DNA from 3 places in the Leptolyngbya iicbica LK genome. Region 2 is predicted to be linked to each of the others. Evidence: predicted binding sites of a transcription regulator. Region 2 holds the regulator's gene; each other region holds the start of a gene.
What was found. The regulator NtcA, encoded in region 2, controls nitrogen genes in cyanobacteria. The targets are predictions, from matches to a motif close to TTTGTANNNNNNNNTACAAA.
Positions count from the first base shown of each region.

Region 1: DYY88_RS08395 (acetamidase/formamidase family protein) is a predicted target of NtcA. The motif match lies at 2,319-2,338, and genes of this name have one in related genera.
Region 3: DYY88_RS00935 (MSMEG_0572/Sll0783 family nitrogen starvation response protein) is a predicted target of NtcA. The motif match lies at 2,772-2,791, and genes of this name have one in related genera.

Region 1 is NZ_QVFV01000002.1:290,878-301,599, forward strand. Features, by position in the region: gene rpoD (RNA polymerase sigma factor RpoD) at 99-1,262, shown strand; gene DYY88_RS08385 (hypothetical protein) at 1,376-1,882, opposite strand; gene DYY88_RS08390 (DUF6737 family protein) at 2,020-2,262, shown strand; gene DYY88_RS08395 (acetamidase/formamidase family protein) at 2,427-3,782, shown strand; gene DYY88_RS08400 (thermonuclease family protein) at 3,908-4,264, opposite strand; gene DYY88_RS08405 (VWA domain-containing protein) at 4,279-6,045, opposite strand; gene DYY88_RS08410 (hypothetical protein) at 6,051-6,707, opposite strand; gene DYY88_RS08415 (2-isopropylmalate synthase) at 7,070-8,701, shown strand; gene DYY88_RS24460 (DUF4394 domain-containing protein) at 8,841-10,722, opposite strand, start outside.
Region 2 is NZ_QVFV01000002.1:1,371,013-1,381,734, reverse strand. Features, by position in the region: gene DYY88_RS13115 (hypothetical protein) at 1-231, shown strand, start outside; gene DYY88_RS13110 (peptidylprolyl isomerase) at 415-834, shown strand; gene DYY88_RS13105 (PadR family transcriptional regulator) at 1,100-1,486, opposite strand; gene DYY88_RS13100 (DUF3084 family protein) at 1,884-3,296, opposite strand; gene ntcA (global nitrogen regulator NtcA) at 3,345-4,016, opposite strand; gene thrC (threonine synthase) at 4,525-5,847, shown strand; gene DYY88_RS13085 (MoaD/ThiS family protein) at 6,015-6,290, shown strand; gene DYY88_RS13080 (flavodoxin family protein) at 6,468-7,073, shown strand; gene DYY88_RS13075 (Maf family protein) at 7,110-7,709, opposite strand; gene psbP (photosystem II reaction center PsbP) at 7,749-8,288, opposite strand; gene DYY88_RS13065 (class I SAM-dependent methyltransferase) at 8,455-9,228, opposite strand; gene DYY88_RS13060 (response regulator) at 9,337-10,530, opposite strand; gene DYY88_RS13055 (hybrid sensor histidine kinase/response regulator) at 10,631-10,722, opposite strand, start outside.
Region 3 is NZ_QVFV01000001.1:220,336-231,057, reverse strand. Features, by position in the region: gene DYY88_RS00945 (MSMEG_0568 family radical SAM protein) at 1-838, opposite strand, end outside; gene DYY88_RS00940 (Nit6803 family nitrilase) at 1,069-2,091, opposite strand; gene DYY88_RS00935 (MSMEG_0572/Sll0783 family nitrogen starvation response protein) at 2,204-2,686, opposite strand; gene DYY88_RS24815 (hypothetical protein) at 2,832-2,963, opposite strand; gene DYY88_RS00930 (MSMEG_0569 family flavin-dependent oxidoreductase) at 3,311-4,585, shown strand; gene DYY88_RS00925 (hypothetical protein) at 4,817-5,014, opposite strand; gene DYY88_RS00920 (SpoIID/LytB domain-containing protein) at 5,190-6,305, opposite strand; gene DYY88_RS00915 (transglutaminase family protein) at 6,389-8,704, opposite strand; gene DYY88_RS00910 (DNA-methyltransferase) at 8,768-9,727, shown strand; gene DYY88_RS00905 (hypothetical protein) at 9,813-10,226, shown strand; gene dnaK (molecular chaperone DnaK) at 10,356-10,722, opposite strand, start outside.

The sequences.
Region 1 (10,722 bases), 1.1 Mb from region 2:
GCGTTTTAAGTATGGCGGTCAGGGATCTTGCTCGTTTAACCACATCTGGCCCTGAGGCCATCACAAAAACAGGGTGTTAAGCTGAACGGGCCTTTGATTTGAAAGCATCACGCACGAAGGAGCACGAGGAACGCGGCATGACTCAAGCGAAAGAATTGCTCGGAGCAATCAAGCCCCAAAACGAGTTGGAGCTCTTAATTGATAGCGATAGTAGCTCATCAAAATTCGATGATTCTGACGATGCTGGCGCAGCCAAAGCTCCCGCAAAAGCGGCCAAGAGCAAGACAACTCGCCGTAGCCAAACTAAGAAGAAGCATTACACAGAAGATTCGATCCGCCTCTATTTGCAAGAAATTGGCCGCATTCGCCTCCTGCGGGCCGAAGAAGAAATTGAGCTTGCTCGTAAGATTGCTGACTTGCTGGAGCTAGAGCGCATCCGCGATGAGTTGATGGATGGCTTGGACCATGAGCCGACTGATGCTGAATGGGCTGAAGCCGTCGATATGCCTTTGCCCGCTTTTCAAAAGCGGTTGCATCTGGGTCGCCGCGCCAAGGACAAGATGGTGCAGTCCAACCTGCGACTGGTTGTTTCCATTGCGAAGAAGTACATGAATCGTGGTCTGTCTTTCCAGGACTTGATTCAGGAAGGCAGCTTGGGCTTGATTCGGGCGGCTGAAAAGTTCGACCACGAAAAAGGCTACAAGTTCTCCACCTACGCTACTTGGTGGATTCGCCAGGCAATTACTCGAGCGATCGCGGATCAGTCCCGCACGATTCGCCTCCCCGTCCACCTTTACGAAACTATCTCGCGGATTAAGAAAACGACGAAGCTGTTGTCGCAAGAGTTGGGCCGCAAGCCAACTGAAGAAGAAATTGCCACCAGCATGGAAATGACTATCGAGAAGCTGCGGTTCATCGCCAAGTCGGCTCAGCTACCAATTTCTTTGGAAACTCCCATTGGTAAGGAAGAAGATTCTCGTTTGGGCGACTTTATCGAGTCGGACGGTGAGACACCTGAAGATGAAGTTTCCAAGAGCTTGCTGCGGGAAGACTTAGAAGGTGTTTTGGGTACCTTGAGCCCGCGTGAGCGCGACGTTTTGCGTCTGCGCTATGGCCTAGATGATGGCCGCATGAAAACTCTGGAAGAAATTGGCCAGACTTTCAACGTGACACGCGAACGGATTCGTCAAATTGAAGCGAAAGCGCTGCGTAAGCTACGTCACCCCAACCGCAACAGCGTGCTGAAGGAATATATCCGCTAAACGAGATCGCACTTAAATAGCACACCTGCTGAAACCGCCCTGGAATAGTTTTCCAGGGCGGTTTTTGGGTTGATTGACTATAACTTTCCGGCGGCCTGTCACCTAATGAGAGGTCATGGTTTTTCTTCCTCGACGCCGGAGATGACCGCCAGGGCATGGGCATAGGTGGCGAGTTCTTGCCGTAGGTTTTCCAGTTCGGCGCGGAGGGTGGGTTCTTCCGCCCAGGCTTTTTCGTGCTCCTGCGGGCTCAAGTCCCCAGTGTTTTGCGCTTCCCAGGCTTGCAGGCGCGGGTGCCATTCTGACATAAAGGGGCGCAATCCTTGATTGAGCACGGCGATCGCAATGCCCCCCACCGATTTTCGCGATGCCCCAACCTTGGGGCCCGCTTTGCGCAGAATGTCACGGGTGGTGCCAAACAATGTGTAAAGCGAACTCAGAGCTTCGCGCACGGTGCCCTGCTGGGCATCCAAAGACTGTACAGCGATGCGGGTGACCAATTCGATGTAGAGTTCCCAGGCGGCATTTTGCTCGGTAGGGTCAGCTTCCCAGGTGGCCCCTCCCATGCCAAAGGGCAAGTTCACCGACACGGACTTTAAGATAGCGGGCGGATCTTTAGGCATAAGTCAAAAGAGGGCAGGATTCGTCAAACGGCTGGGCAGATGCTTGCTTCAAGTTTAATCCCATCCAGCGATCGCACTCGGCTGATTACAATGACGGTGCAGTGCGATCGCTAATGTTTATGCCTGAATCCACAAAGATGTCCGTTTGGGATTACAAACCCTGGTGGTGCCAGCCCTGGTCAATTTTGTTGACGGGCGTCAGCATTATTGGCGGCAGTTGGTTCCTGTTTCACCGCTATTGGGTGACCGGATTGGTGGCAGTACCAATCCTGGTTTGGATGGGCTTCTTTTTGCTCGTCTATCCCCGTTTGATGGCGGAAGCGGGGGCATTGCCCGAGCCACCGGATATCCCCACCCCCGATAATCTGCCCAAAATTTAAATCGCTTGCTTGTTTCTGCTCTCAAGCCCCAGCGCCCCGCAGGATTTTCTCGACAATTTGTTTTGATGAATACAACGCCCTAAGCGGCTCCCTCTTACAGTCTCTATTGTGATCTGAAGCACATTTACTCGGCTGAATCAGGAGCAATCGATATGGTGTGGGGTATGAGTCGAAAGGGGCGTTTTGCGCTCATGAGTTTGGGGGCGACGGCGCTATTGATAGCGATCGCCAGTTTGAGTAACGGGGTCGGGTTAGGGCAGCGGGCAATCGCGCAAACTATGGCGGACCATTACCTGGCCGCGACTGCCGATACCGTCCATTGGGGCTATTTCAGCCAAGATTTAGCACCAGAACTCGTCATGAACTCCGGCGAAACGGTGACCGTCGAAACCTTGACTCACCACGCCAACGACGATGCCTCGCTCATGGTCATGGGCGATCCGGGGGCTGAAAGCGTATACGAGTGGACTGAAGATGGCAAAGGGGTTGACCGCCGAGGTGCGGGTTCCATCGACCCTGAAGTGTATACCGTTGGCGCGGGTGAAGGTGCGGGCGTCCATATCTTGACTGGCCCCATTTATGTGAACGGGGCTGAACCGGGCGATGTGTTGGAAGTCGAAATCCTCGATGTCGCGCCGCGTCCTAGTGCGAATCCTGACTATGAGGGCCGCACCTTTGGCAGCAACGCGGCGGCCTGGTGGGGCTTCCATTACAACGACATGCTCGAAGAGTCGCGAGAAGTGATCACCATTTACGAACTCGACTCCACTGGCGAAGAGGACTACGCCACGGCTCTCTACAACTTTCAGTGGACGCCGCAGACTGACCCTTACGGGGTCGTTCACGAAATTATTGACTATCCTGGTGTACCCGTCGACCACGACACGGTGGAAGAAAACTACGAAGTGCTGGAAGGGGTGACGGTGCCCATTCGGCCTCACTTTGGAGTGATTGGGTTGGCCCCCGCCGAGGCGGATATTGTGGACTCGGTGCCCCCTAGCTACTTTGGTGGCAATATTGACAACTGGCGCATCGGCAAAGGCGCCACCATGTACTATCCCGTGGCGGTCGAAGGGGGGCTGCTGTCGATGGGCGATCCCCATGCGGCGCAGGGCGATTCGGAGTTGGCGGGGACGGCGATCGAAACGTCGCTCACGGGCACCTTCCGCGTCACCGTCCATAAGCAGGACGAACTGCCCGACACCGTCCTCGAAGATCTCTACTATCCACTGTTAGAGACGGATACTGAGTACATCGTCCACGGCTTCAGCTATCCCAACTACTTGGCTGACCTGGGGGAGACGGCCCAGCAAGACATTTATGCCAACTCGTCCATCGACAAGGCGATGCGCGATGCCTTCCGCAAGATGCGGCATTTCCTCATGACGACTCAAGGCTTGACCGAAGACGAAGCCGTTTCGCTGATGTCAGTGGCGGCGGACTTTGGCATTACCCAGGTTGTCGATGGCAACTGGGGTGTTCACGGCATCATTAAAAAAGAAGTGCTGCCCATGGCTTGATGTGTTGCGCTCGAAACAGTTGTCGTCGGGCGGTAGACCTTAGCCTTTAGCGGCAGCACGATTTAATTTCAGCGATTAGACGCCTTCATGAACAACAGGTTCATGGGGGCGTTTTTAGTTGTGCTCTACTCTAAATAGGCTGCGGCCAACCCTTCGTCCAGTAACTCCTGGTTGAGGTTGTGCCATTGCTCCGCAACTCGATAGTGGACTGTGCCCAGCAGGCGACCATACTTGCCGGTGCTGTCTTTGTGAGTCTCGATGATCAGGCGGTCAGCCTGCCGGAGGCGCTGCTCCACGATGTCGCGCACAACCAAACCCTGCTCTCGTTCAACGCCGCGCAGCTCTGGGGTGTCGATGCCGTAGAGGCGAATCGGTTTGTTGAGTTGCCAAATATTGAATCCGAGGGAGAGATCGACGCGGATTGTGTCGCCGTCATACACCGAGACTAACCGGGCTTCGTAGTGGTACAGAAATTCATCCATGGCGTTGATCGGGGCTACAGATTGGTTTGGAAGAGATCTTTGAGCAAGTCTTGGACGTTGTCAGTGGTGCCGGTTTTGACGGTGGATTCGCGCAGGGCAGCGATCGCGGCTAGTTCGCCCTCATTGACATCGCCATAGGCAATGGGATAAACGCGAATGCCGCTATAGCTAATCAACTCTTCCACATCATTGAAGTTGTAGCCGCGATTGGCTTCGCCATCGGTGAGCAGTAGCAAATAAAATCGCCCTTCCGGATCAGACTGTCGCTGTTTCATCAACTCGCCCATGCCCATGAGCATGGCGTCATACATGGCAGTGCTACCGTCGGCCCGCAAATTATCGACAGCGGCGAGTAAGCGCTGATGCTGCAGTTGATCAAACGCAGCGAGGGGCAGGCGGTAAACAGCGCGATCGCCAAAGGTAATCAGCCCCACTTGATTGCCGGCATTAATCACCGAACTCGCCACCTGCAAGCCTTCTTGCACGGCATTTAGGGGTTCCCCTTCCATTGAGCCGCTGGTGTCCACCACAGTCATGAGGTAAACCGTGCGGCCCCCGTCTTTCCGAGCCTTCCAATAGCTTTGAGCGGCGGTCAGCACCTCCCCCGAGGGAATCGGCGGAGCTTGGCCGCTTTCTAAATACGGCGTTGGCTCAAAGCCTTGCTGAGCCGCTAGCGCTTGCATCTCGCTGGCCATGGCAAATTCGCCAAACTGCGCCAAGGCTTCGGCTTGAGCGGCAGAGTTCCAATCAAAGCCGACCAGAGGATTGTTGTGGGGAATGCCGAAGGGCACGAACTGCACATTCTCGAAGCCGGGAAGTTGGATCAGGCTCTGATAGTTCTGATACTCCAGCGGAAACGCCTGTAACTTGTCGGGGTCGCGAATAAAGATCTCCTGTAAGTCGAGGGTGGTGGTGGTGGTAATCAAAACCTGCTCTTGGAAGGCGCTGAAGACGGAATTGACTTCTGGGGATTCCAAATTGGCGACGGTTAAAGCAGCGTCTCCCGACAAGCCAGCCGATCGCCAAAACAGGCTGTACAGCAGGTTCAGCGCGGTGGAACTGGTGTAAGGGTTAGGGTAGCCTGCGGTCAGCTGTCCCGAAATCATGGCGTCGAGCACTTGGGCAAAGGTGACTTCGCCGCCACCCAGGGCGTTGTAAGCTTCCCCTTGCAGCACCAGGCCAGCGGTGTTGGGCACCAACCGAGATTGCACCGCTGTGGTGTTGACGCCCTCACTGTTGATCATCTGTACCCAGAGATCGTTGGACGGGGAATAGCCAGCGGGTTGGACGGTCCCTGCGGCCAGTAGCCTCGCCGCCGTACCCGAGGGGATCTGGCGAATCCCCACCTGAATAGGTTGGCCGCCGCTGGTGGTGACGCCCTGTTGGTTAAAGGCGTCGGCCACTTCTACTAGCCAGCGTTCGTTCTGTTTATCCACATTGGCTTTTTCAGAAGAGCTGAAAATTTCGAGATATACCGTCTGTCCATCATTAGGCGGTTGCGCCGCGTAGAGGGGGAAATCTTCGATCGCGGGCAATGGCTCGCTGATCGTGTCGGTGCTGTAACGACTGGCGACGGCATCGGCGACAAAATCTTCTTCCCAATCGAGCCTGGGCATGACGGTTTCCAGTAAAACCGTTTCGGCTTCGGCTTCTGACTCCACCGAAGGAATGCCTCCACCGCCGACGCTTGCACAGCTCCACACCAAAGTCAGGCAAAAGCTGGCTAGCAAGGTGAACACAAAGGGACGCTTGAGCAGGGCGAATAATCGAGGAATCAGCATAGGGGTTAGGTGGGGTCGTCAGCAGCGGTTTGCAAGGTGGTTTTGTTCGCTTCGATGAGCAATTGCAGGCGATCGGGCAGGGCTACACTCGCATTGGCATCGGCGGAGAGTTGCGCCAGGACAATTTGGTCGCGTAAAGCCTGGAGCTGATGATGGGTTTCCTGAAGGCGATCGCAACTCTTCTCCAACTGTTGCTGAGTCAGGGTGCGGTATTGCTCGGTTTGCACTTGTTCCAACGCCACAGTGCTGCCAGCGATGTTGGCGGCGAGCCCTTCGACGGTGTACAGCGCTTCTAACAGATCGGGTATCAGGGTCGAGTCGCGCTCGGCAATTTCGGCAGCGGCGGTCTGACTCTCGCTAGACCATTGATAGGCATTCACCCAGGGACTTTGCATATCGATGCCGGGAAATTTCGCGGAGATCGCATCCAAATGCTCCAACATGACGGTGCGATCAAGCAGATTGCCTGTGGTGTTGAGGCGATCGCCCCGAAACTGGAAAAACCACGCGCCCAACATGCCGACGGCAATGATGGCTCCCACCACTACACCCACCCATTGGAAGCCGGTAAATACGACGAGCGCCAAAAAACCCAAACCGGCCCCGACTAATAAAAAGGTGGTTTGGGGATATCGAAATGCGCTACGCCAGCGAATACTCATGCGATCCAATCGAAAATTGCTGGTCTGATCATACCCATGACTTTGGGTCGCGATCGATTTCTTTACGCGCCGTGAAGGGGAACGAGCTTGCAGTTCCCAAACTGCTTGACCTGATCCCAAGCTTAAGTAAGCTGCAGATGATAGGTGCCGCTGCTCATTCGGGGCTGTAGAGGGCTAGCAGTATCAAACCCCAACAATCGGGGATGCTATGTTCAAGCAATTTCTTAAATGCTCGTGATGATCCTCATCAAAGTCAGCAAATCTCTAAAATAGAGGTTTAGCGATCGCCCATACTTCTGAAGCAGGAGATTAGAATAGTGCGTGTTGCTACAAATTTTGTCGTTTATTGCTTGTGAACACCGATGAGTAACCAACCCCAGCCTGACCGCATCTTAATCTTTGACACCACTCTTCGCGACGGTGAGCAATCTCCCGGCGCGACGCTAAACGTGGATGAAAAGCTTACGATCGCGCGGCAGCTGGCACGACTGGGGGTGGACATCATCGAAGCGGGGTTTCCCTTTGCGAGCCCCGGCGACTTTGAAGCGGTAAACAAGATTGCGGCTCAGGTCGGGACGGAGGATGGCCCCACGATTTGTGGTTTGGCCCGAGCTACTAAGGGCGATATCGAAACGGCGGGTCGGGCGATCGCCCCGGCGGCCAAAGGTCGCATCCATACCTTCATCGCCACTTCCGACATCCACATGCAGTACAAACTGCGCAAAACCCGCGAAGAAGTGCTCGCCATCACGGAAGAAATGGTGGCTTACGCCAAAACCTTCACGGACGACATCGAATTTTCGCCGGAGGATGCCGGACGTTCTGACCCCGAGTTCATGTATCGCGTGTTGGAAACGGCGATCGCGGCAGGGGCCACCACCATCAACATTCCCGATACCGTTGGCTACTTGACCCCGTCAGAATTTGGCGGTCTCATTCGCGGCATTCGGGAACACGTACCCAACGTGGATCAGGCGATCATTTCCGTCCACGGCCACAATGACTTGGGCTTGGCCGTCGCCAACTTCTTGGAAGCGGTGAAAAACGGGGCGCGTCAACTGGAATGCACCATTAACGGCATCGGCGAGCGGGCCGGTAATGCGGCGTTAGAAGAGTTGGTCATGGCGCTACACGTCCGCCGCAGCTTCTATAATCCGTTCTTTGGTCGCCCCGCTGAGTCGGAGGCACCGCTGACGAATATTGATACCACCGAGATTTATCCCACGTCTCGCTTGGTTTCCAACCTGACGGGCATGTTTGTGCAGCCGAATAAGGCGATCGTCGGGGCCAATGCCTTTGCCCACGAGTCCGGCATTCACCAAGATGGCGTGCTGAAAAACAAGCTCACCTACGAAATCATGGATGCGGAGTCCATCGGCCTCAACAAAAACCAAATCGTGTTGGGCAAGCACTCGGGCCGCAACGCCTTCCGCACCCGGTTAAAAGAACTGGGCCATGAACTGGGTGATCAGGAACTGAACCGTGCCTTCTTGCGCTTTAAGGATTTAGCGGATAAGAAAAAGGTCGTCACCGATTGGGATATTGTGGCGCTGGTGAATGACGAAACCCAGCAAGCGCCTGAGCATTTCCATATCGAGTTAGTACAGGTCTCTTGCGGCGACCACGCCTGCCCCACCGCCACCGTGACCCTGCGCACCCCTGAAGGTGAGGAACTGACGGACGCGGCAACGGGGACTGGTCCCGTGGATGCGGTGTATCGCGCCGTCAACCGCGTCGTCAACATTCCCAATGAACTGATTGAGTTCTCGGTGCAGTCGGTGACGGCGGGTATTGATGCGATCGGGGAAGTGACGATTCGCATTCGCCATGAAGAGCGCGTCTTTTCTGGCCATTCCGCGAACACGGACATTGTCGTGGCTTCGACCCAGGCGTATCTGAACGCGCTCAATCGCCTGTACGCCTCGATTCAAGGCGGCAAGACCATCCATCCTCAAAAAGATGAAATGGCCACCGCAGCCACGGCGCGCATCTAGCGATCGTTAGGCTGATCACGATTCTCCCCATAGTTTTAGAAAGGCACGCAGCAATCTACTGCGTGCCTTTCTTTATGGGCTCTAGCCTTGGCTATTACTGAGATCTCTCAGGGGACGTTAGCCCCCTGGAGAGAATTCACTACGCTGGCGTAGATGCCGGTGTAGTTGCGTCTAGCGACAGCACAAAATCATTGAAGTCGAAGTCAGTGAAGTCTTCAAAGCGCCAGACATTGCCATCACGCTCAATGCGACCCATGCCGCCAATGGCATCGTCAATGGTGACCAGGTTATGGATATTGCCATCGACCAGTAGCGCTGGGGCATAGTAAGCGCCGCCCGCTAGCAGGATGTCTTCCTCCACCGTTGAGAGATTCCCCACCGTCAGTTCTATGCCTTCGAGCAAACTGGTGCGGACGGCATCTTCGTAGCCGCTGTCGCCAGGCTTTAGCCCTGCGACTTGGCCTTGAGCGTCGGTTGCATAGAATTGGAGAATGTTGTCGAAAGCTGCTTCGCGAGACAAGGTCAGTTCAGCGGTGACTTCACCATCAAAGCCTGTGAGGTCGAGTAATTCGGCGATCGCGGGTTTATCAGGCGCATCTGATATCGACGCCAGCCCCTGAAAATTGATCTCACCATCATCCCCAATCATGCCCAGATTAGTAGCCAACCCAGTTGCCAGATCAACGGTGTATAGAGAAGCATTCGACACCACAAAGGCCGTGTTGTCATCGGGTGACGCCGACACAATGTCGAAACCGCCCAGGGTATCGATATCGAATCCTAAATCGCCAATAGTTTGCAAGACGCCATCATTGGGTGGATTTTGTAGCAACAGACTGTCGAGGACGGCATCAATGTCATAGAGCTGAGTCGCGTCTGTACCCGCAAAGGCGTTGGTGTAGGCAGCGGCGGTCACGGTGGGATTCACCCCAGCGTTGGCATCACCCGCGGCAAAGGCCAGATCACCATCGACAATCACCTCGCCAGTATCAACATTGATGCGGAAGTCTTGCTCGTTGTCTCCCACCAGGCGGAGGCGATCGGCCACAGGATTAAAGTCAAATCCTGAAATGCTGTCGCCCTCAAACGGTAGAGACAACGTACTCACGAATTCCGCCACATTATCGCTGGTTGCCAGGTTGCGAAGGATGGGGCCATTCTCCCCCGCTGCCCCCTGGTGTAGGTGCACCGCACTTTGAGGATTACCTTCGACATCGGGGGCTCCTACTGGCAGTAGCGGACTGGTCAGCTCGCTAAAGGTGCCCTCAGTGGTGAGCTGGTTAGTTGAGTCGTCGTAGATGATCCCGAAGCTACCGATCGCAGGGCTATCGGGTGGCGTAACGGCCCCCACTTGCTGACTTTCCTCGATCGCAATGCCGCTGGCGACGATATCGTTTTCTAACTCAATATCGACTTGACCGCGCAATTCGCCGCTGCCGAAGTCTGCCGTATGTAGGTTGATGTAAAACGCATCATCCAACAGCAGCGCTTCTTCCTCGTCGGTGAGGGTAAATGCCCCGGAGAAACTGCCGCTGGGATCGACGGTAAAGTTTCGCACGATCGGCCCATTCGCCCCCGCCATGGCATTATGCAGGTGAATCGCACTCTGGGGATTGCCTTCGGCATCCGTTGCGCCCACCGGCAATAGGTCGCTGGTCAAGTCGCTAAAAGAACCCGTAATGGTCAGCGCGTTGGTGGCATCGTCATAGATCACGTCAAACATCCCGGTAGCGGGACCGTCGGGCACCACGGCTCCGACTTGCTGCGCCTCTGACATCACCAGTCCGGTGGCAACGACGTCGTTTTCCAATTCAACGGCTACTTGGCCCCGCAGTTCGCCCCCATTAAAGTCTTGGGTGTGCAGGTTGATGTATAGTTCGCCATCTTCTAACAAGACCTGCTCGGCATCAGTCAGGGTAAAAGACCCGCCAAAGTCGCCACTGGCAAACCCTGTAGGGTCAAGGGTGTAAAGCTCGTTGGTGGACGTCAGGCCATAGATCAACCCGTTAGCCGGTCGAGTA
Region 2 (10,722 bases):
GGCGGCACTGCCGAAGGCGCCTCTGCTGAATTGGAAGATGATTTGTTCGGAGAGGATGACCTTTTTGGTGATACTCCGTCAGATCAAGACAATATGGCTGAAGACGTCAATGCCCTCTTTGGTGATGACGACTTTTTAGGAGAGTCAGCGGCAGAAGATTCGGATGACTCGGATGACGACGATGATGATTTTGGCCCACTCGATCTGAGTGATATCAGCCAGTTGACTTAAATCGACTCTGGGATCATCGCGGCAGCTTTATTATCAGTGCGCCTAGCCATGATGGGTGATGATAAAAGCGATCGCCAAAACGTATAGAGTGAACCATAGACCTTCTCAGTTAGCAGTGCGATCGCAGATTTAAAGCAAATGCCTGCCTAGCTTGTTGACTCACAATACTCACTAGGAGACTGGATGACTCGCGCAATTATGGAAACGGATAAGGGCACGATTACGCTAGAAATGTTTGATGCTGACGCGCCTGGCACCGTTCAGAACTTTGTCGATCTGGCGAATAATGGCTTTTATGACGGCCTCAACTTTCATCGGGTGATTCCTAACTTTATGATTCAAGGCGGCTGCCCCAAAGGCAATGGCACGGGCGGCCCTGGCTACACCATCAAGTGTGAAATCAATCAAAATAAGCATGAGGCCGGCAGCCTATCGATGGCACACCGTGGCCCTGATACGGGTGGCAGTCAGTTTTTCATTTGCCACGCTCCACAGCCCCACCTAGATGGCGTACACACCGTATTTGGCAAAACTGAGGATATGGATGTGGTGAATGCGATTCGCCAGGGCGACAAGATTATCTCGGTCAAAATCGAAGCTTGAATAGCCTAAATGCGCTCTGCTTTTGAAGGCAGGTGTCGGTTGTTCATGCGGGGCTGACAACGCGCGAAGGTACGCGTTGCGTTGAGGTCGTCTAGCTAAATACCGGGGCTGATAGTGAACAGTCGAGATCCAGGTCTGACAGATCAAATGCCCCTTCCTGAGACCTTTGGCCCTCACGATATTGCGGCGCTACAGGTCCATACCATAATCCCCATGCTGAGGTTTATCAGCATGGGGATTATGGTTTCAAACTCGGGGGTAGCCCTTAACGACCGGAATAGGCTGGCTCTGGCATAACCTTGGTTTGGGAAACGCGATCGCGCATGTAGTTAATCCACAAATCCGCGAGTTCTTCGGCTTGCATCCGCCAATCCGGATTCAGCCGATACATCCGCCGGGGACGGCCCCGGCCCTCAACTTTTTTCCAGTAACCGTCAATGGCGGACTGATCTTCGAGGAATTTTAAGGCACTGTAGAGAACGGTATCGGATAGTCGATAGTCAGAATAATCCTTGGCGAGTTTCTGAATCAGTTCCGTCCCGTAGGAATCTTGCTGCAAGAGCACTGCCAAGACATAGCAAACAGCCAGTTCCTTGTTAAGGTATATCGGTGGTGGATCCTCAAAAAACTGATAAATATCTTCAAATTTCATCGGATTTCTCCTTACGCTTGTGAACTGGCCTTATGGGTTGATCAGTTAGGGTTTGCAGTAACCTCATCAGCAAAAATCATGGTCGCTTTGCCGAGAATAAGTCGTTGCCAACATCTCGGCCATCATCAAACTGCTTATATCGCTCAAGCTAAATGGCGGGCTGGAGATAGTGAATCCCAATGTTGACTACCGTGATCCCGCTAACGCTGATATGGCGATCCCAAGCTTGGTCTTAAGACGCTTTTGATGTCGTAGACCAATTTTAAGCACTGAATAATATAGAAAGCTAAATCAGGGCGCAGATAGTTACTATCCGCAAATCTTGTAGACATTCTTAAATTTCCTTGATGGAAAAATAATCTTGTCAGCTGCTTGAAATGGCTTGATTGAGGAGCTGCTAACGGCGGCGGGGATCGCTGGAACTGGTCTCTGAAGGGGCTTCACGGGGTAAGTCATCGGTGCGTAGCAGCACCTGGCCATTGCGAACGGCAAATAATTCGACTTGTAACGGGCCGACTGTTGGAATCGGGGCTGACGCGATCGCTTGAATGTCGATCGGCGTATCCAGATTCCGCATTTCTTGCAAAAAGGCGATCAAGGCATCTGTCCGTCCGTCGGCGACCTGCAAGGTATCGCCCACAATGCCGTCTTGACGGGCACGAAATTGGAGTGACGCAATTAGTAGGTTTAGCTTTTCGACTAACTCTTGATTGGTCAAATTCCGGGGATCAACACTGACCATCGCGAGGCGCTGTCCCGGTTCGTAGATGAGTTCATTCACTGCGGCGTCGATAAAGACCTGGACGCAAGGGCCACCATCAGCAACGACGCAAGGCTCGCCAATAATATAGTTAGCCGACGAAAGCACCCGCACCACATAAGACTGGCCATCGCTGATGCGCTGCACAAGGCGATCAACGTCTTGGGTGGGAATCAGCAAGACCGGATCATCGCGATCGATGCCTGGGGCAATTTCTTCGATGGCGGAGCGGTTGGCCTGCCGCAACAGTTGATCAACGGCGCGGCGAGCTTCTACTTCGTCGTTGACTCTTAACAGCACTGAGACGAGAGGTTCGTTGCGACCGACGGCGACGCTGCCCCGAAAAAGGCCCTGATATTGTTGTTCCAACAATGCAACATTTTCTTGTAGTTCGGCCTGTTGACTTTGCAGTTCTCGAAGGCGGGCTTCGCGCTGGGCAATGTCTTGGTCACGTTCGGCAATGAGGCGATCGCGCTCGGCAATGCGCTCTTGGACTGTGGCCTGCTGCTGCAATAGGTCGGCCCGCTCGGTCTGTAACCGCTGAATTTCATTTTGGAGTTGAGCCGATTGCTGGGAAACCTCTCCCAGTTCCGATTGGAGCGATGATAATCGCGATCGCGACTGCTGGAGTTCGCTCTGGGTTGTTTGTTGCTGCTCGACCGCCTGTTGCAAGGACCGATTAATTTTGGCGAGTTCCTGCTGGGCCGCTGTTTGTTCGGCGCGGGCATCGGTGAGAGCAGACTCAATGTCGGCCTTGGCGGTTTCTGCTTCGCCTAGTTCTGCCTCAGCCTGCAAGAGGTCCTCTTGAATGCGCTCTAGCTCAAAGACCCCGGTGCGGAGTTGCTGACTCACACCAAAGAGCAAAGCCAAGGTCGAGGCGGAAATGACGCCGCCCGTCAAAATACTGACCACAGTCGCCGTCTGGCGCGGGCGCAGGTTAAATAGGCTCAACCGCGCCTTGCCAACGCGCATGCCAATGCGATCGCCTAGCGTGGCAATTACGCCGCCTAGAATCAAGACTGCTAATACTAGAACGTAGCCTGTGGCCATGCGCCCGTTACCTGCGATTCATGACCACTCTACTGCAACGCTTTCCAATCAGGTGAACTGCTGACTGAGATTCACCGGGTCATGCACGGTAATCTTCTTTTTATGGATGGCAATCATGCCTTCTTGGCGGAGATCGCCTAGCAAGCGAGTGACGGTGACTCGGGTAGACCCGATCGCCTCAGCGATCGCCTGGTGCGATAATTTCAGGTCAATGGTGATGCCATCGGAACTAGGAATGCCAAAGTCGCGGCACAAAATCAGGAGAAAACTGACTAACCGAGAGCCCATATCGCGATGAGCTAAGGTTTCGATCATCATCTCGGTCTGCAAAATGCGCGATGACAACCCTTTCAGCATTACCATGGCGAGTTCCGGATTTTCGGCGAGCGCGGGCTGCACTTGATCAATCGGTAAAGACAACAACTCGACTGGCGTGAACGCTACCGCATGGTAAAAGCGATCAGACCGCTCACCCGTAATCAGGGATAGCACCCCGAAGACGCTATTCTCTCGCAGCAAAGCGACCGTGATTTCTTCGCCGATTTCGTAAACTCGCGAGAGCTTCACCGCCCCTTTCATCAAAAAATAGACGCGCTCCGCGGGATCACCGGGAAAAAAGATTGTCTTGCCGCGCTCGTAGGTTTCCACGACTGGCGGAAACGCGCCGCCTGCGAGTTGGCGAAACGCATTGGCTAAGGGCTTGTCCTGCGCTGCTATCATCTTGAGTCCACTTTTGTCTGCTGGAACCAAACATCACGATAGCCACATCTTACTGAAATCCACGAAAACGCCTATCAATTGAGACATCATTGCGTGGTCTTTGGGCCTTTAAGAAATGCAAACCGCAATGCATTAACCGTCTATTAATGCGACTTATGAGAAGACCTTTTGTATCTAACGATACTTGGAGTCGACAAAACTGCCGAAAATCTTAGGAGTGGCAGGGCAAAGGGCGCGATCGCGGCTTTGAGCTCACTGGATTTTTTGTAGCAAAGGTGTCAATTTTTTCCTGAACATGGTTTTGGGCTCGGATGGCGATCGCTGCCGGACAAAGCCTTCAAAGTCTTCTCCAGCAATTGTTTCATTGATTCATTTCAAATCCCGACAAAAATGGTCGGGTATGTTTGACCCGTGTTTTTTAGCCGTGATACTATCCGCGAAGTTCAGTTGAAACAGTCCTGTTGCTGCAGCTGCTACCAATTCATTCCGCGAGAGAGCACAGAAAACGATGACCCAGGCCATTGAACAGCCCAAAACTTTATCGACCGGCGCTGCCTTAGGCGCAACTTTTTCGGCACTGCGCTGTCGAGAGTGTGGCGAAACCTATGAACTCGGTGCCAAGCACGTTTGCGAAGATGTTTGCTTTGGTCCCTTAGAGGTGGTTTACGACTACGACCTGATTCGTCAGCGGGTGAGTCGCGCCAGTATTGAAGCGGGGCCGAAATCAATTTGGCGCTACAAAGATTTTTTGCCGGTGGCCTCCGACAATCCCATCGATGTCGGTACGGGGATGACTCCCCTACTCAAAGCCGATCGCCTCGCGCGGCGTTTAGGGTTGAGGTCTCTCTACATTAAAAACGACGCGGTCAACATGCCGACCTTGAGTTTTAAGGATCGGGTGGTGTCGATCGCCCTCAGCCGTGCCCGTGAACTGGGCTTCTCTACCGTCTCTTGTGCAAGCACGGGTAACCTGGCGAACTCCACAGCAGCGATCGCGGCCCATGCTGGACTCGACTGCTGCGTCTTCATCCCCGCTGATTTGGAAGCCGGTAAAGTCCTCGGTACGTTGATTTACAACCCCACCGTGATGGCGGTGAAAGGCAACTACGACCAGGTCAACCGCCTCTGCTCTGAGGTCGCGAATACTCAGGGTTGGGGATTTGTGAACATTAACCTGCGTCCCTACTACTCCGAAGGGTCGAAAACCCTGGGCTATGAAGTTGTGGAGCAACTCGGCTGGCAACTGCCTGACCACATTGTTGCGCCGTTGGCCTCGGGTTCCCTGTTTACCAAGATCTACAAGGGCTTCCAAGAGTTTGTGAAAACGGGTCTGGTGGATGCCAAAGACGTGCGCTTTAGTGGGGCGCAGGCGGAAGGCTGCTCGCCCATTTCCCAAGCCTTCAAAGAGGGACGGGATTTTGTGACTCCGGTGAAGCCCAACACCATTGCCAAGTCGATTGCGATTGGCAACCCCGCTGACGGTATCTACGCCCTGGATATTGCCCGCAAGACCAACGGCAACATCGAAGATGTCACTGATGCTGAAATCATTGACGGCATTAAGCTCCTGGCGGAAACCGAAGGCATCTTTACCGAGACCGCGGGCGGCACCACGATCGCCGTGCTCAAGAAGCTGGTGGAAGCGGGCAAGATTGATCCCGACGAAACCACTGTGGCTTATATCACGGGCAACGGGCTGAAAACCCAGGAAGCCGTGCAGGGTTATATTGGTGAGCCGTTGACCATTGAGCCCAAGCTGGACAGCTTTGAGCGAGCACTGGAGCGGGCTCGCACCCTGGAGCGTTTGGACTGGCAACAAACCTCCGTCTAACAGCGTTTTCTTTGAGTTTTCTGGAATCTTTCCCGTGAAAACTCACTCTCGCGTAGTCGCAGCCTGCCTTTGTTGACACAAACAGGGGTAGGCTGTTTTATCGGACAACATTTAGGCGAGCGATCGCCTAACCCCTAAATTTTTGACCTTTTGATTTTCGAGTAGCTATGGCCATCAAAGTTCTGATTCCCACTCCCCTGCAAAAATTCACCAATAACGAAGCGACGGTCGAGTGTGACGCCGCCAATATCGCGTCCTTGATGGATACCCTGGATTCCCACTTTCCCGGGATCAAGGCCCGCCTCTGCGACGACCAGGGCGAACTGCGTCGCTTTGTGAATTTCTACGTCAACAGCGAAGATATCCGGTTCTTAGATGGCAAAGACACGGCCCTGAGTGATGGTGATGAGGTCAGCATTGTCCCCGCTGTCGCTGGGGGCTAGGCGCGTCGCTGTCCTGATGCCAGGGCTGATTGCTACGGTTTGTCTGCGGTTGCGATCGCGCTCTGGATCGCGACTCATAATGAAGGTGTAGAGATGTGAGCCTGAGTCTCTGCACCTTTTTGCGTTGTGGCAGCGATGCTTCTGCCCGGCTCCATTTCGATCAGGAGGACTCCCATCATGACGACAACCCCTCGCATCATCGGCATTGTCGGCAGTTACCGCAAACATGGCACCATCGACACCGCTGTGAGCGCAATTTTGGCCGCTGCTGAAGCGGCTGGCGCTGAAACCCATAAGATTTACCTGCAAGATCAGCACATCGAGTTTTGCACCAATTGCCGCGTCTGTTTGCAGCAACCGGGGCCACAACGGGGCACCTGTGTATTGGCTGATGACATGGCCACCATTTTGGATGAGTTGGAGACTGCTGATGCTTTCGTATTGGGAGCCCCAGTCAATTTTGGCGGCATTAACGCCCTGACCCAACGCTTTGTCGAACGCTGCGTCTGTTATGGCTATTGGCCTTGGGGCCAAAAAGCGCCCACGTTACGCCAGTCTCAGATGACGAAACAGGCAGTACTGGTGTCTTCGAGTGCGGCACCGGGTTGGTTGGCGCGGCGGCTCACCCATGTGACGAAGACGCTACGACAAGTCGCGCAACTGCTGGGCGCTAAGCCCATCGGTACCGTGTGGATTGGCATGATTGATCCCCAAAACGCGCAATTGTCGCCGCGCCTGCAACGACAAGCGCAAAAATTGGGTCAGCGCCTGGCCGCAGCATAAATCTGAGATTGAGGGTGAAGTTTAGCGGGCGATCGCTCAACTCGCTGACCAAAAATCCGTGATGTCGTAGCCCAGCTCGTGAATGAGTTCTCGTAATAGCGGCATACTCAGGCCAATGACGTTTGTGTGGCAGCCGTCGAGCTTTTCGATGAAACAGCTCCCCTTGCCGTCGATCGCAAAGGCTCCGGCACAACCCAGCGGTTCCCCAGTAGCGACATAATCGGCAATTTGACGATTGCTCACCACCGCGAAGTAAACCTGGGTCACCCGGCAGCGCACGATCGCTGTTTGCTGCACGGTATCGATCAGGGCGTGGCCAGTGTACAGTTCACCCACGTTGCCGCGCATGGCTTGCCAGCGAGCGATCGCGTCGGCAGGACTGTCCGGTTTGCCATAAATCTGGCCGTTAAACGCCAGCACCGAGTCACACCCCAACACCAGCGCCCGCTTGAACTGCGGTGCGACTAGCTGCGCCTTGCTCTGGGCCAGGGTGCAGACTAATTCCCCTGGCTCATTAATTTGGACCTGGTCTTCATCAAAGTTGCTGGGGCAGGTATAGACGGAAATGCCCGCATCGGTTAGCAACTTTCGGCGCGCCGGGGATGCCGAGGCCAGCACAAACTGCAAGTCTTCCATCAGTAAACTCGCTGCATAAATCGCCAGAACCGCCGTTAATTAATCCACCGAAAACGAAGCCACAGACTGCTTTAATAAGTCTGCCACCTTGTCCCAGCGGCCTTCGATAGTCGAGGCGTTGTAAGTAAAGAGCTTGCCCCGACGGACGACTACGCTGGCGAGGTTATGGCGAATCCCCGAAGGCAGATCGGCGATATATTCCAAGATGTAATAGGTGACGCCGTCGCGATCGAGTTCAATCGCGTTTGCCAGTTCTACTTCTCGCTCTTCGCCTGCCATGGCATTCAGGCTTTTGGAAAGCTTATAGCCGACTTCGGTCGGGGTGCCCAAATCTTGCAGGGTCTGGCCTTCGGGCACGTCGCTAATGACGACGCTGATGTTTTCGGTTTCATTCACAATGTCGTGGAAAACGACATCGGCGTTGCCGGAGACTTTGACTTCAGTCCAACCGGAGGGATAAAGAAACCGATACCCGTCATACGTGTCGGTGTAGGCTTGCAACCCCGCTCCAGCGCTGACACAGCCCTGTAGGACGAGGGCCGTCACTACCAACAGTAAAGCTGTGAGTCGTTTCAACATAGGTCTTACTCAATACGTGCGATCGCCAAACACTATCTTCTCACCTCATGGAAGGAATATTAAGGTGAAACTCGAATTGCTTGGCCTCAAATCCCCCCAGGGATGGCTCAAGCAATGGCGGCATTATCTGGTTAAGCTGACGGTGCCCTAGCCCTGAGAGCAAACATTATGTCGTTGGCGCTGGGGCAGTGGTGGATTCAGCAGCCATCGGTTTCGAAAAGAACAACAAGTGCTGTTGGGGCAGTGATTCTTCCGTCTTCAACCATTCAAATCCAATAGCGGTCAACTCGCGTTTTACCTGAGCTTCGCTCATTTTGTGCAAGCGTTTGATCATGACCAGTGGATTTTCGGCGCGATATTCGGCCAGTACGACTTGCCCACCGGGACGCAGTGCGGTCCACAGATGCTCCATCATTTCTCGGGGATACTCAAATTCGTGATAGGCATCAACCATCAACGCGAGGTCAATGCTGTTAGGTGGCAACTTGGGATCGGCGGTCGTGCCCAGCACCGGCTCGATAGCCGTGAGGTCTTCCTCGACAATGCGCTGATTGAGCAAGTCAATCATCTCGGGCTGCACATCGACCGCAAAGACTTTGCCATTGGGGACGGCTTGGGCGAGGCGTTGGGTCATGTAGCCGCTGCCTGCACCAATATCCGCCGCGATCGCATCCGGCTCTAGGTCTAACAAATCGACCACCAATTGCGGGTGCTCTTGCAGTTCCCGACTGGGTCGCTCTAACCAATAGGCTCCCTCATAGCCCATCACTTGGGCAATTTCACGTCCCATGTAGACTTTACCAATGCCGTCTTGGCTCGGTTGCTGATAGCGGTAAGACGTATCGTTTTGGTTGAAAGGACTGCCTTGACAAGCCCATAAGCTCAGGCAGCAACAGCACAGCACCACCCAGCGAAAACTCATTTGCAAACGGCAGTTCATGACAGTGGTTGGGCGCGGATGACGACTCCTTCAGCTTAGTGGTTAATTTGGCAGAAATCAGCAGGCGGCAGCAATGTCAGCAGTGGTCTAAGCACCTGGCAATTAACGCTAGGTGGGGGCTTGCTGGGTCGTGACGGAGGCAGCGCGATCGCGCTCACCACTCATCAAGGCATAGATGTTGAGCGATTGCGTTTTGCCCCGAGGGGTGACCAAATCGAGCCAGCGAAATTGAAAGTTATGGTCGGTGGGCAATTGTTCAATCACCGCCTCGCTGATGATCGTGGCGCATTGATAGGTTTTGGTGAGATGTTCGAGGCGCGAGGCTGTATTAACGACGTCGCCCACCACGGTCGTATCCATGCGTTGGTTTGCCCCGACGGTGCCAATGAGCCCCCGACCGGAGTGCAGGCCGATGCCAATGCGAATCGGCTCGGTCAGCCCAAATTGATGCCGATCGCCGTTAAACTTTTCCAGCGCTTGGCAAATTTGCGCGGTTGCCTGAACGGCGTCGCAGGCGTGATGCTGGTCGCGATCGAACACGGCCATCACCGCATCCCCCAGATATTTATCGACAAAGCCTTGATGCTGCATGACGGCCTGGTTAATGCTTTCAAAAAAGACATTGAGCCAGGCAAAGGTGGCGCGGGCAGTCTGAGTTTCGGCGATCGCGGTAAATTCGCGAATGTCGCAAAACAAGATCGTCATGTCGGACTCATTGGCATTGCCCACCTGCAGCGACTCTAAGCCGCGCGGTGCAACCCGCGTCAAAAATTGTTGGGGCACAAAGGAGTAAAACTTTTCGGCCAGGGCCTCACTAATTTTCCAGGCCGCCGTCATTTGCCGCTGGTGCTGCAGTTGAATCTGCACCATCTTTTCTGTTTGGGCCGACAATTGGGCCTGATAGGCTTCATCTCGCAATTGTTTGAGCCGCAGCGTGCGCTGAATTTTTTTCAGCACCAGATCGAGCTGAATGGGCTTGGTCAGATAGTCGTCGCCCATGACTTCCACACTCTTGAGGTAGGCATCATCATCACTGAGGGCGGTGAGAAAAATGATTGGCACCGTGGCAGTTTGGGGATTTTGGCGAATCTGCTCGCACACTTCAAACCCATCCATCTCAGGCATCATGATGTCGAGCAAGACCAAGTGGGGAGGTGTCGCAGCGATCGCCTCTAGTGCCGCAGTCCCTGAGGTCGCCTGTTGCACTTGGTAGCCTTCCGCCTCTAAAACTTCGGCCATGAGATAGAGATTCTGCGGGTCGTCATCCACCAACAAAATCGAAGTAGACGTTGTCACAGTCATGGGAACACACGGTTCAAGGGTTGTCGGTTTGGTAGATACAGCCCTAGCGTGCCCAGCCGGTCAGTCAAGACATTGGTAGCATGGGCATCCAGCGGTTTGGTCAATCAGCCGCTGGCGTCTGGGTTAACTGCCGCGTCTTTTGCAACAGCAAGTCAAAGTCGATGGGTTTCGTGATGTAGTCGTCGGCCCCGG
Region 3 (10,722 bases), on a different contig from region 2:
TATCGCCCAGTCCTGCCAGCAAATAAGTGCTCACCTGGCCCCAACCGAACACCTTCACCGCTGCCTCAAACGCATCAAAATAATGACTCAAAGGCACTTCCGCTTTCCCCGGCATGATGCGAGCCCGCACTTCGGGGTCCACCGCTTCTAAGTGCATGCCCAAGCTATCGACGCCCGCCGCTTTCATCCGCTCAAACCAGACAAAATCGTCCGGCGGTTCGCACTGCGCCTGAATCGGGAGGTTCACCCGAGCTTTGATGGCTTTGGCACATTCCGCCAGGTAGGCCGCGCCGCGATCGCTGCTGTTGGGCGTCCCCGTAGTCATGATCATGTTAGAAACGCCATCTAAACGCACGGCCGCTTCCGCGACTTCTGCCAGCTGTTCCGGCGTTTTGCGGGCGATGGTGCGATCGGCATCCAGAGATTTTTCAATGGCGCAAAATTGACAGGCCGTCGATTCGTCGCGATAGCGCATACAGGTTTGCTGCACGGTGGTCGCCAGCACATCGTGACTGTGCAGCAGCGCAATCTTCCAATAGGGAATGCCGTCAGCGGTCGTCAAGTTGTAGAACTCTGGCTGCTTGGGAAAGGCGATGGGGGCGATCGCTTCATCGGCGTGGGCGAGCGTCGCTGTGGCCGCATCGCTGCTCTGCACGGAATAGGGTGACTGGCTGGCAGTCCCCGTGTAAATCGGCACCATCACTGTGGTTCCGTCTACGGTCACGGCTTTGTGATCCGACGGTCCTGCCCCGCCCTTGCGGCCAGCGGCTCCCACTGCCGGGTCGACCATCTTCAGACCGTGGGTTTGCAATTCGGTGATGAGTCGTTGCTTGTTCATGATTCTTCAGATGACGAGTAGCAGAGTCTAAATTGAGCGAGCCGGAAGCCACGCAGCAGTAGTGGCTAACGGGGAAGGGGGGCAGCGGGAGCCACCGGCACAGAGGCGTTGGAGTGATTTTGCGGAACCAGGGGAATCATTTTGCGGGGCGAGCCCGCCGCTGGTCGGGATTGATTAATCATCCCCCGATCCCGGCTAAACCATGGCCCTGCACCTCTGCGGGGGACGGATTAATCGGAGGGAGTGGGTTCTGGAGTGGGGGGTACGGCATCTGACGGGGTGGCGTCTGCTTCTACCGCAGGCAGTTGAGGCACGGGGGCGCCCTGAGCCTGCATCACGGCCCAGGCTTGCTGATTGAGCTGTAACTTAAGCAGATCGGGGCGGGCATAGTGGCCGACCGAATCCATCATGCGCTTGCGTTTCACAATCAGGGAAAAGTCGAGATCGGCGATCGCCATCCCCTCGCCTTCCACCACCGGGTCACAGAGATGCGCCCCTTCTGGACTAATGATGGCGGTATAGCAGCCGCCACTTAGCGCCTTATGGAGCTGTTCGTTGGGCGTAATCTGAGTCTTTTGTTCCGCAGTGAGCCAACCTGTCGCGTTCACCACAAAGCAGCCAGATTCCAGCGCGTGATGCCGCATCGTGACTTCCATCTGTTCAGCAAAAATGGAGCCCACCATGGAACCGGGGAACTGCCCACAGTGAATCTGCTCGTGCTGCGCCATGAGGCTGTATCGCGCCAGGGGATTGTAGTGCTCCCAACAGGCTAGGGCACCCACCCGACCAACGGCAGTATCCAGCACGGCGAGTCCGGCTCCATCGCCCTGGCCCCACACCATGCGCTCATGGTACGTCGGTGTAATTTTGCGACGCTTATGGATTAGAGTACCGTCGGCATCAAAGATGAGTTGGGTGTTGTACAGCGAGCCTTCGTCGCGCTCATTTACGCCGAGCACCACCACCATTTCATAAGAGCGGGCCGCACGACTCACCGCATCCACGACAGGACCGGGCACCGTCACCGCCTGCTCATACAGCAACATGTGGGCTTTGCCCATGAGCACCGGGGGCTCCACAAAGGAAAAATAGGGATAGTAGGGAATGAACGTTTCCGGAAAAACGATGAGCTGCACCCCTTCTTTGGCGGCAGCAGCGATCGCCTCTAGCACTTTTGCCGTCGTGCCATCGCGACTGTAGAGGACAGGACTAATCTGCACGGCGGCAGCACGAACTGTTTTGGCGTCATTCATCGGTATCAGGAGAGCCAGCGGACAACAGGGGGAAACACACAGGATCTATCGTAATGCGGCTGGTCTTTGATGCGGCCTGATCAGGCGACCAAAGACCAGCCGCCGCGATCGCTTACATGGTCCAAGTATCGAGAATAAAGGCGCCCTCTTTGCGATGAACCAGCACAATGTCAAGCACATCCAGCGGGTTGATGGGGCGAATGCCAGGAATCAAAGACGGTTCGCCGTGACCGTAGAGCGCTTGCAGGGCAAAGCGACAGGCATAGACTTTACCGCCTTCTTCCATCACTTTGACCAGCTGGTTATTCATCGCCATGTGACCGGGAAACGCTTCATCCCCCAGCTTTGGAAAGCCGCGCTGGACTCCCAACGTCACCCCGGGGCCATAGAGCAACACAGAAGTGTCAAACCCTTTGCGAATCAAGCGGGTCGCCTGCAACAAATTCACCAAACCGATCGAGCCTTCAAAAGCCACCGTGTGAAACGTAACCAGGGCCTTCTCGCCAGGTTCTGCCTGGACATCGGGAAAGACTTTCTCTTCGTAATCAACAAAAAAGTCGCCAGCCTTATGGGCAGGGGTCGTCACTTCAGGCATGGATTCAATTCCTAAAAAAAACTTCGAGGGATTGCAGTTATCTCAACGGCAATAAACTGCACCGTAAAGGTCTCTTTTCCTAATGCATGTATCGAGATTTACAAAAGCTTGAGGATTGGCGTTAAAGACAGCGGGTCTGTAGATTTCACCAGGCATTGGCGCGATCGCGGCGGATCAACCTGTCTAAAGTGATAGGTGGGCGATCGCTGCTTTGGGGCTGCTCAGCCATGCGCTCACGTTGGAAATGCCTTGCCTGGAGAGCGATCGCGCGTCCCATCATCAGGTTCCTGTGGGCCTCGCTACCCGGTTAGATAACTGACCACAGACATCTTTTCACCATAAGACCCTAACGGTATCGACAGAGCGTTAAGTTCTGTAGCGAGCACTACACGCACCATGATTTTTCCCCATTACGGTGAATTTAACAGAACTTAGGTCCTGTTCAGTTTTTCTCACGAATGCTGACAAGTCGTGCCAACGGTTTGTTTGTAAATAGTTTGTTGGCCAGTGATCGGTTCGCCTTCAGGGTGGCTGGAACTGTAATCAATGGTTCGCTGGTTTTGAATCGGCAGTCTTGGTTTTTTAGTCCGTTAACTTAGTCATTTTGGGGTCTGGTTATTAAGTATGAAAACCCACTATTCCGTACTCATTGTTGGGGGTGGTCAGGCGGGGCTCTCAGTGAGCTATTACCTCAAGCAGCGGAATCTTGATCACCTGATTTTTGAGAAACATCAGGTGGCCCATTCTTGGCAAGACAAACGGTGGGATTCATTTTGTCTGGTCACCCCCAACTGGCAATGTCAGCTACCGGGCTTTCCCTACCAGGGCGACGACCCCCACGGCTTTATGGTCAAGTCGGAAATCGTTGAATACGTTCGGGCTTATGCCAAAAGCTTTGACGCTCCCGTGAAAGAGGGGGTGGCAGTGACGCGAGTGCAGCAATTGGGCGATCGCTTTGGGGTGAGCACCTCCCTGGGCGAGTTCACCGCTGATCAGGTGGTCATCGCGGCGGGGGGGTATCACAAACCCCGCATTCCCCGTTTGGCAGAGCGACTGCCCCGGTCGATTCACCAAATCCATTCTTCGCAGTATCGCAACCCCGATCAGCTACCTGAGGGCGACGTCATGGTGGTCGGCACCGGACAATCCGGTTGCCAAATTGCGGAAGATTTGCACCTGGCCGGGCGACGAGTGCACCTCTGTGTAGGCAGTGCGCCGCGATCGCCCCGTCGCTATCGTGGCAAAGATGTCGTGGACTGGCTCGATCAAATGGGCTATTACGATATGCCGATCGACGAGCATCCGCAGAAGGAGACCGTGCGCCATCGCACCAATCATTACCTCACTGGGCGAGATGGCGGTCGCGAGATTGACCTGCGGCAGTTCGCCACTGAAGGCATGCAGCTCTACGGACGTTTGCAGGATATTGATGGCGATCGCCTCTACTTCAAGCCCGACTTGAAGCAAAACTTAGATGGGGCTGATGCCGTTGCCGAAAGCATCAAAAAAACGGTGGATCGGTTCATCGAGCAGCAGCAACTCGATATTCCTCCCGAAGCGCCGTACTGTCCCATTTGGGAACCACAAAAAGATCCCACAGATGTGGCGATCGCCGATGCCAACATCCGCTCAGTAATCTGGTCTACGGGCTATCACACCAACTTCCGCTGGATTGAGGTGCCCGTGTTTGATGGCCAGGGCTATCCTTGCCATGATCGTGGCGTCACTGCCGTTAAAGGCATGTACTTTATCGGTTTACCCTGGCTGTATACCTGGGGGTCAGGGCGGTTTTCTGGGGTCGCCCGCGATGCTCAATATATTGCCGATCATTTGCTGACCAAGCGCAAGTACCAATCGCCCCTCTTGGAGCGCATTAACGAAATGGCGATCGGGTCTTAGGAGAACGCCAGGAATAACAATACCGATCGGTTGTGCATGATGCGGCACTAAGAGCGTTGCGCTGAAATAACCTTTTTAGATCAGCTGAGAAACAGTAGGGGTTGGGCATTGCCCAACCCCTACAGAGATCTTTTTAGGCTACCGGCTTAATCGATAGGCCGGAACACCTGATTTGTAGTGCTGCCTGACTTAGCCGTAACAGGTTAATGGGGGCGATCGCCAACGCCAAGCTTACGCTTCGTACTGTCTTTCGATGAATGAGCGACCCGCCATCAATGCGGCACTGCTGGTCGAGTATTCATAACCGTCATTCAATACGTCCAGCGCCGAGTTGATCAGCCAACATTGATACCCGTGCTGGCGGTTATGACTGACACCAATGATCCATCCCGGCAAGGCCGACAGCTGTACAAATTGAGTATTGTCCATAGCTTTTATAGATTATTAAACTAATCTTAAGCTAAAGGTGCCCAGATGGTTGCCTTTAAAGCTCAGTGAAGCTATGTCATGTAGTTGCGTTGCCGTCCTGGTTAATGGAAAGAACCGCAGACGGTGAGGGTAGCCAAGCGACAAAAAACACGGGTAATGCAGGATCTGTTGTCGACTACTGCTCCACCACGAGGCGCGACAGGCTGGTGCCGGGATAGTACACGCCCAAAATTTGGTCGTAGCTGTAGCCGTTGACGGCGTGGTCTTTGGCCCCGTGTTGGCTCATCCCCTGACCACCGTGGGCCTCTTGCACAATTTGATCAGACGCGGCATACAGAGACTCGACAATACCACCGTTGTAGCTGATGAACTCACCCGCCGTTTCAGCCACCGCGCGTTGGGTGTTGGCGGTTTCCAGGTTGATGCCTTTGTAAGCCTGGAACCGCTGGGTGTTGTCGAGATCCCAATAATCGCTAGCAGGACGCACGTGGTGGGTTAGGGCGTAAGAGCGAGCCGCGACCGCTTGAGCTTTGAGAGCTTCGAGGGGCCAGTGGTGGTACATTTCGCTGCCGACCACGCTGGAGAGATAGTCGCCTAAACGGACAAAGTTCACGGCCATCAACTGGCCGCCATCGTTGTAGAGCAGTACTCGCCCTTTGAACCAACCATTTTTGACAAAGACGAAGCCGCCGGACTCGGCCTCTAGCCACACGGCTCCCCCCAGTTGGCAACCCCCAAAGCTGATGCCCGAAGCGGTTGGAGACGCGGTCAAGCTGGTTTGGGCGGCGATGTCGCAGTGGGCGGACCCGTCGGTAGTGATGACCCACCCTTGGGAACTTGAGCCGACGGTTAGGGATGAGACATCGCGGGCGATCGCAACCCGCATTTCTAAAACGTTATCAATCACATCGCCCGTAATGGCGACGGATTGCACTTGCGGCGCCTCGGGCTGTGACTGGGCAGTGGCCGATGCGGCGCTGGCGGTGGAATTACCGGCGGTCTGGTCAGCGGATGAGGGGGGAGGCGCAGCTGGGTTGGCGATCGCGGTGTGTCGTTGCGATCGCTGAATGCGGTACAAATCGACCACAGCCTGCCGCACCGCCCCGGTCGTGCGCCATAAGCTTTCTTCAACCGGGGTGGCAGTGCTGCCGACAGTGGGCATCGCCTTGAATATCAACGCGCCAGATAACAAGGCCCCGCTGGCAAAGGTCAGCCGCCGCAGGGGAAATTTAGGGTCGCGATGACACAATCGCTGAATTCGCTGCCACTCTTGGTGAAACTGCAACGCCATGGCTGCCTACTTATGATTACAAATGGAATTTATAAACACCCTGTATTCTGGCTTAATTTAACCGCAATGTGAAAAACTGGCGACTACTCGGTTCGCAAATGCACCAATCGCAGGTCCAGGGTCATAGGGGCTTCGGGGTGAACCACTAGCGGGGGTAGGGGCTCGGGCACTGGACCATCCGTCACGGGCACAAACCTTTGCTGGAAGCGCGATCGCGCGACTTCGAGGGAAGGGGGCAGCGTCTCTGCATCAACGGGGTCGGTGTGATAAATCATGCCGCCGAGGTGCTGCGATTTCCAAGTATCAATCACGTCAAATCGCAGGGGCACGTGGGGCGTTAAGGCCGCATGATCGGTATCGAGGGGCGATCGCGCTCGAAAGCGCACGGCTCCAACGTAGTCGCCCGCTACCCCTGTGGAACGTAGGGGCACCCGATGACCGTTACATAAAATGGCGTACCGTTTCGCGAGGGCGCCGACTGCGGGGGCATCGCCGACCGCCCCGGTGAGAAAGAGTTGCACCCGCTCCATTGAGTTATCCACCGGGCGCGAGGTCCCCCCGCCTCCGGCATCGCCAATCACCGGCCATGGTTCCAGGGCGGTGCGGAGTTCCAGCACCTGTGCCGGGTTGTCGCGTAACGCAATCTTGCCGTTTTGCGGGAATCGACGCAGCAAAAACGGCGTAAACCAGTCCAGCTCAAAAGGCAGACCTGCGGTTTTTAGCTCCTTCAGCACGATTTGAAAATCTTGAATTAAATAGTGGGGCAGCAGCCAGCGATCGCGCAGCTCTGGTCCCCAGCGCTTGAGCGGTTGGGTAAACGGCTGTTGCCAAAAGCGGGCGATTAAGGCCCGAATCAGCAACATTTGCAGCAGCCGCAGACCCGTGTAGGGGGGCATTTCGAACCCGCGAAATTCCAGCAGCCCGAGTTGGGCAGCGGGATTATAGGTGGGGTACAGCTTATCGATGCAGAGGGCGGTGCGGTGGGTGTTGCCGGTCACATCTTGCAAGAGGGGACTGAGTAATCGATCCACCACTTCAGGGGCGATCGCTTTGCCCGGCATCAAGGCCAGAAAGGCCAGTTCCAGTTCGTACAGGCTGTCGTGGCGGGCTTCGTCAATGCGGGGCGACTGGCTGGTGGGGCCGATGTATTGCCCCGCGAAGACATAGGACAGGCTGGGGTGATGCTGCCAGTAGGTAATCAAGCTGCGCAGCAAATCTGGTCGTTGGAGGAGGGGACTGGTCGCGGGCGTTTTGCCGCCAATGGTGATGTGCGAACCGCCGCCCGTGCCCAGCAACTGACCGTCACGACCATATTTTTCGCAAGCGAGGCCGCAGGCGATCGCCTCCTCATCCAATGCGTGGTGTAACTGCACCAGCTCGGGCCAGGTGGCAACCGGGTGAATGTTAACTTCCAACACTCCCGGGTCTGGCGTGAGTTTAAACCCCTCAATGCCTTGATTAATGGGGGGACCATAGCCGCTCAACTGCACGGGCTGATCCAGCACTTCTGCCGTGGCCTCAATCGCGGTAATCACGTCGGCAAAGCTGCGGCCTGTGGCGATCGGCGGCAAAAACACCTGCACGATGCCGTTTTCTACAGAGACGACCAAAGCGAGGCGAATACTATCCGCCGGGGCAAGGGAGGAGACCGCTTCAGGGCGAATAGGGGCACTATCAAAGGCGGGTTGCGCCTCGGTCAAAAGCTGCTCGGTATCGGTGAGTTCGGTCAAGGGCAGCCGCAGCCCGACGGGGCCATCCCCCGGCACCAACACCATGCCTTGGTCAAAGCCCGTCCAGCGGCAGCTTTGCCAGAGGGGGGTGCCATTCACTTCCGTGGTCAGCAACGGCAGTACAAAGCCAGCAGGTACAGTTTCTTCGATTTCGTAGGCGGGCATGATCGCCGCGTGGGGAATCGCGAGACAGGTAGCCAATTCGTAGATAAAGCTTTTGGCGGCCGCCCAAGTTTGGGGCTTCCCCGAGGGGGCAGCGGTGGCGAGCAGGTCGGCGTTGCCCCACAACGGTTGGCCATCCAGTCGCCAAAAACATCCCAAAGCCCAGCGCGGATAGGGTTCGCCAGGATATAGTTTGCCGATGCCGTAATGTCGTAGGCCGCCAACCGGGTTTAAGCGCTGTGCCAAACGCAGTAATAGGGCCTCGGCGAGCTGCCGTTTTTCGGTGCCCAGGGCTTCGTAGCGCCATTGCAAATCAGTGCGATCGCGGGCCGAAACGTAGGTCGGCTCACCCCCCATCGTCAGCCCAATTTGGGCGGCGTGCAACCGTTGGTCAATTTGGCGACCCAGGGCGTCAATCGCAGTCCACTGAGCTTTGGTAAACGGCTGAATAGTCACAGGCTTCGTGCTTAAGCAATCGGCGGGAGGGGTGAATCGAAATGATGTCAGAGCTATCCTAGGGCAGCGTGGTTGGAACCGTGCTAAATCTTTTCGGACTTTTAGGATTGTGCTGTGTCGCCATCAAAACCGAAAGCCCCTCGTAATCGTACCTTGACGCTGTCGTCCACTGACGGTCAAATCTATGGGGCGCGGCTCCAACGGTGGACTCAGGCGATGCCGCTTGAGGCCGTGCTTGACACGACGGTGCAGCAAGATTGCCAAGGGGCGATCGCCTATCTGCCCACTGCCTGCATCGATCTCCTTATACTTGACCCCCCCTACAATCTCCGCAAAAATTTCAACGGCCAATTGTTTCAGTCGCGATCGCCCGTCGATTACCTCACGTGGTTTGAGTCCTGGCTGCTGCCCCTCAAGCGCTTGCTCAAGCCCACCGCCTCACTCTACGTCTGTGCAGACTGGCAATCATCGGCCATTTTGTATCCGTTGCTGGCGGAGCATTTCACCATCCGCAATCGAATTACGTGGGAGCGCGAAAAGGGGCGAGGAGCCAAAACGAATTGGAAGAACGCCGCTGAAGATATCTGGTTTGCCACGGTTTCCGATCGCTACACCTTTAACGTGGAGGCGGTGAAGCTGAAGCGCCGGGTGATCGCTCCCTATCGCGATCGCCACGGTGCGCCCAAAGATTGGCAAGACTCCCAGCAGGGCCGCTTTCGCCTGACCCACCCGTCGAATTTGTGGACGGATATTTCGGTGCCGTTTTGGTCGATGCCGGAAAACACCGACCACCCGACTCAAAAGCCCGAAAAGCTCATCGCCAAGCTCATTCTTGCCAGCAGTCAGGCTGGGGATGTGGTGCTCGATCCGTTTCTAGGGTCAGGCACCACGTCGGTGGTGGCCAAAAAGCTGCAGCGCCACTACATCGGCATTGAGACCAACCGGGAGTATTGCTGTCTGGCCGAAAAGCGACTGGCCTTGGCGGAGCGCGATCGCCGCATTCAAGGCTATACCGACGGTTACTTTTGGGAACGCAACTCCGCCCCGCCAATCTCTACAGAAACTGCCCACTGACATCAAAATTCCTGTAAATTTCAGCAATTTTCTCCCATTTTGGGCATACCTTATCAGGAGAAGGATTCATCCGAGAGGAGTCTTCATGAAGCTGGTGAAAAAGATTGTGGCCGGATTGCTGCTGCTGTGGGGGCTCCCGCTCAGCATTTGGGCAACCGTGGAAGCCTTCAACCCGAATATTCCAGCAGAGGATAAAGAAGGAGCCATCCCGGCGCTGATCTTTTTCGGCTTGCCCCCGATCGCCATTAGCGGACTTTTGATTCACAGTCTGCGGCAACAACACCAAGCCAGTGAGCAGAAGAGCGATCGCGAACTTGAGTTACTCTTTCTCACCGAACTGCAAGCGAATAATGGCGTGGTAAGCCCGATCATTTTTGCCACAAAGACCGATCTTTCCTTAGATGATGCCAAAGCTTATTTGGATGAAAAAGCGGTGCAGCTCAACGGTTTGTACGAAGCGACCGAGTCCGGCGGCATTATCTATCGGTTTCCTATCTGAGCGCCCGAAAAATTGACACAAAAAAGCGGATGGCGATCGCCATCCGTTTTTCCTTGCTAGCCGGAGCAAGCTTTTGGGCTGAGAGTTGGGTCGACAGGTTTCCAGAAGGGCCTGTCGACCGCTGAGAACTTACTTGTTCTCAGGCTCAGTAAATTCAGCGTCGATAACATCTTCGCCACCGCTGGAACCTGCATCTCCAGCGTCACCGCCAGGGGCTTCGCCACCAGCCGCCGCCTCAGGGCCGCCCGCCTGCTGATACAGGTTGGCGCTGATGCTGTACAGCGCTTGCTGCACTTCCGTGGTCAAAGACTTCATCTTGTCGTAGTCTTCAGACGCCACGGCTTCTTCCAGCTCTTTGATCTGACCATCAATCTTGGTCTTCTCATCGGCTGGCACTTTATCGCCCAGCTCTTCAATCTGCTTCTTGGCTTGATAGGCCAGCGTGTCGGCCTGGTTCTTGAGTTCGACCCGTTCACGGCGCTCTTTGTCAGCCGCC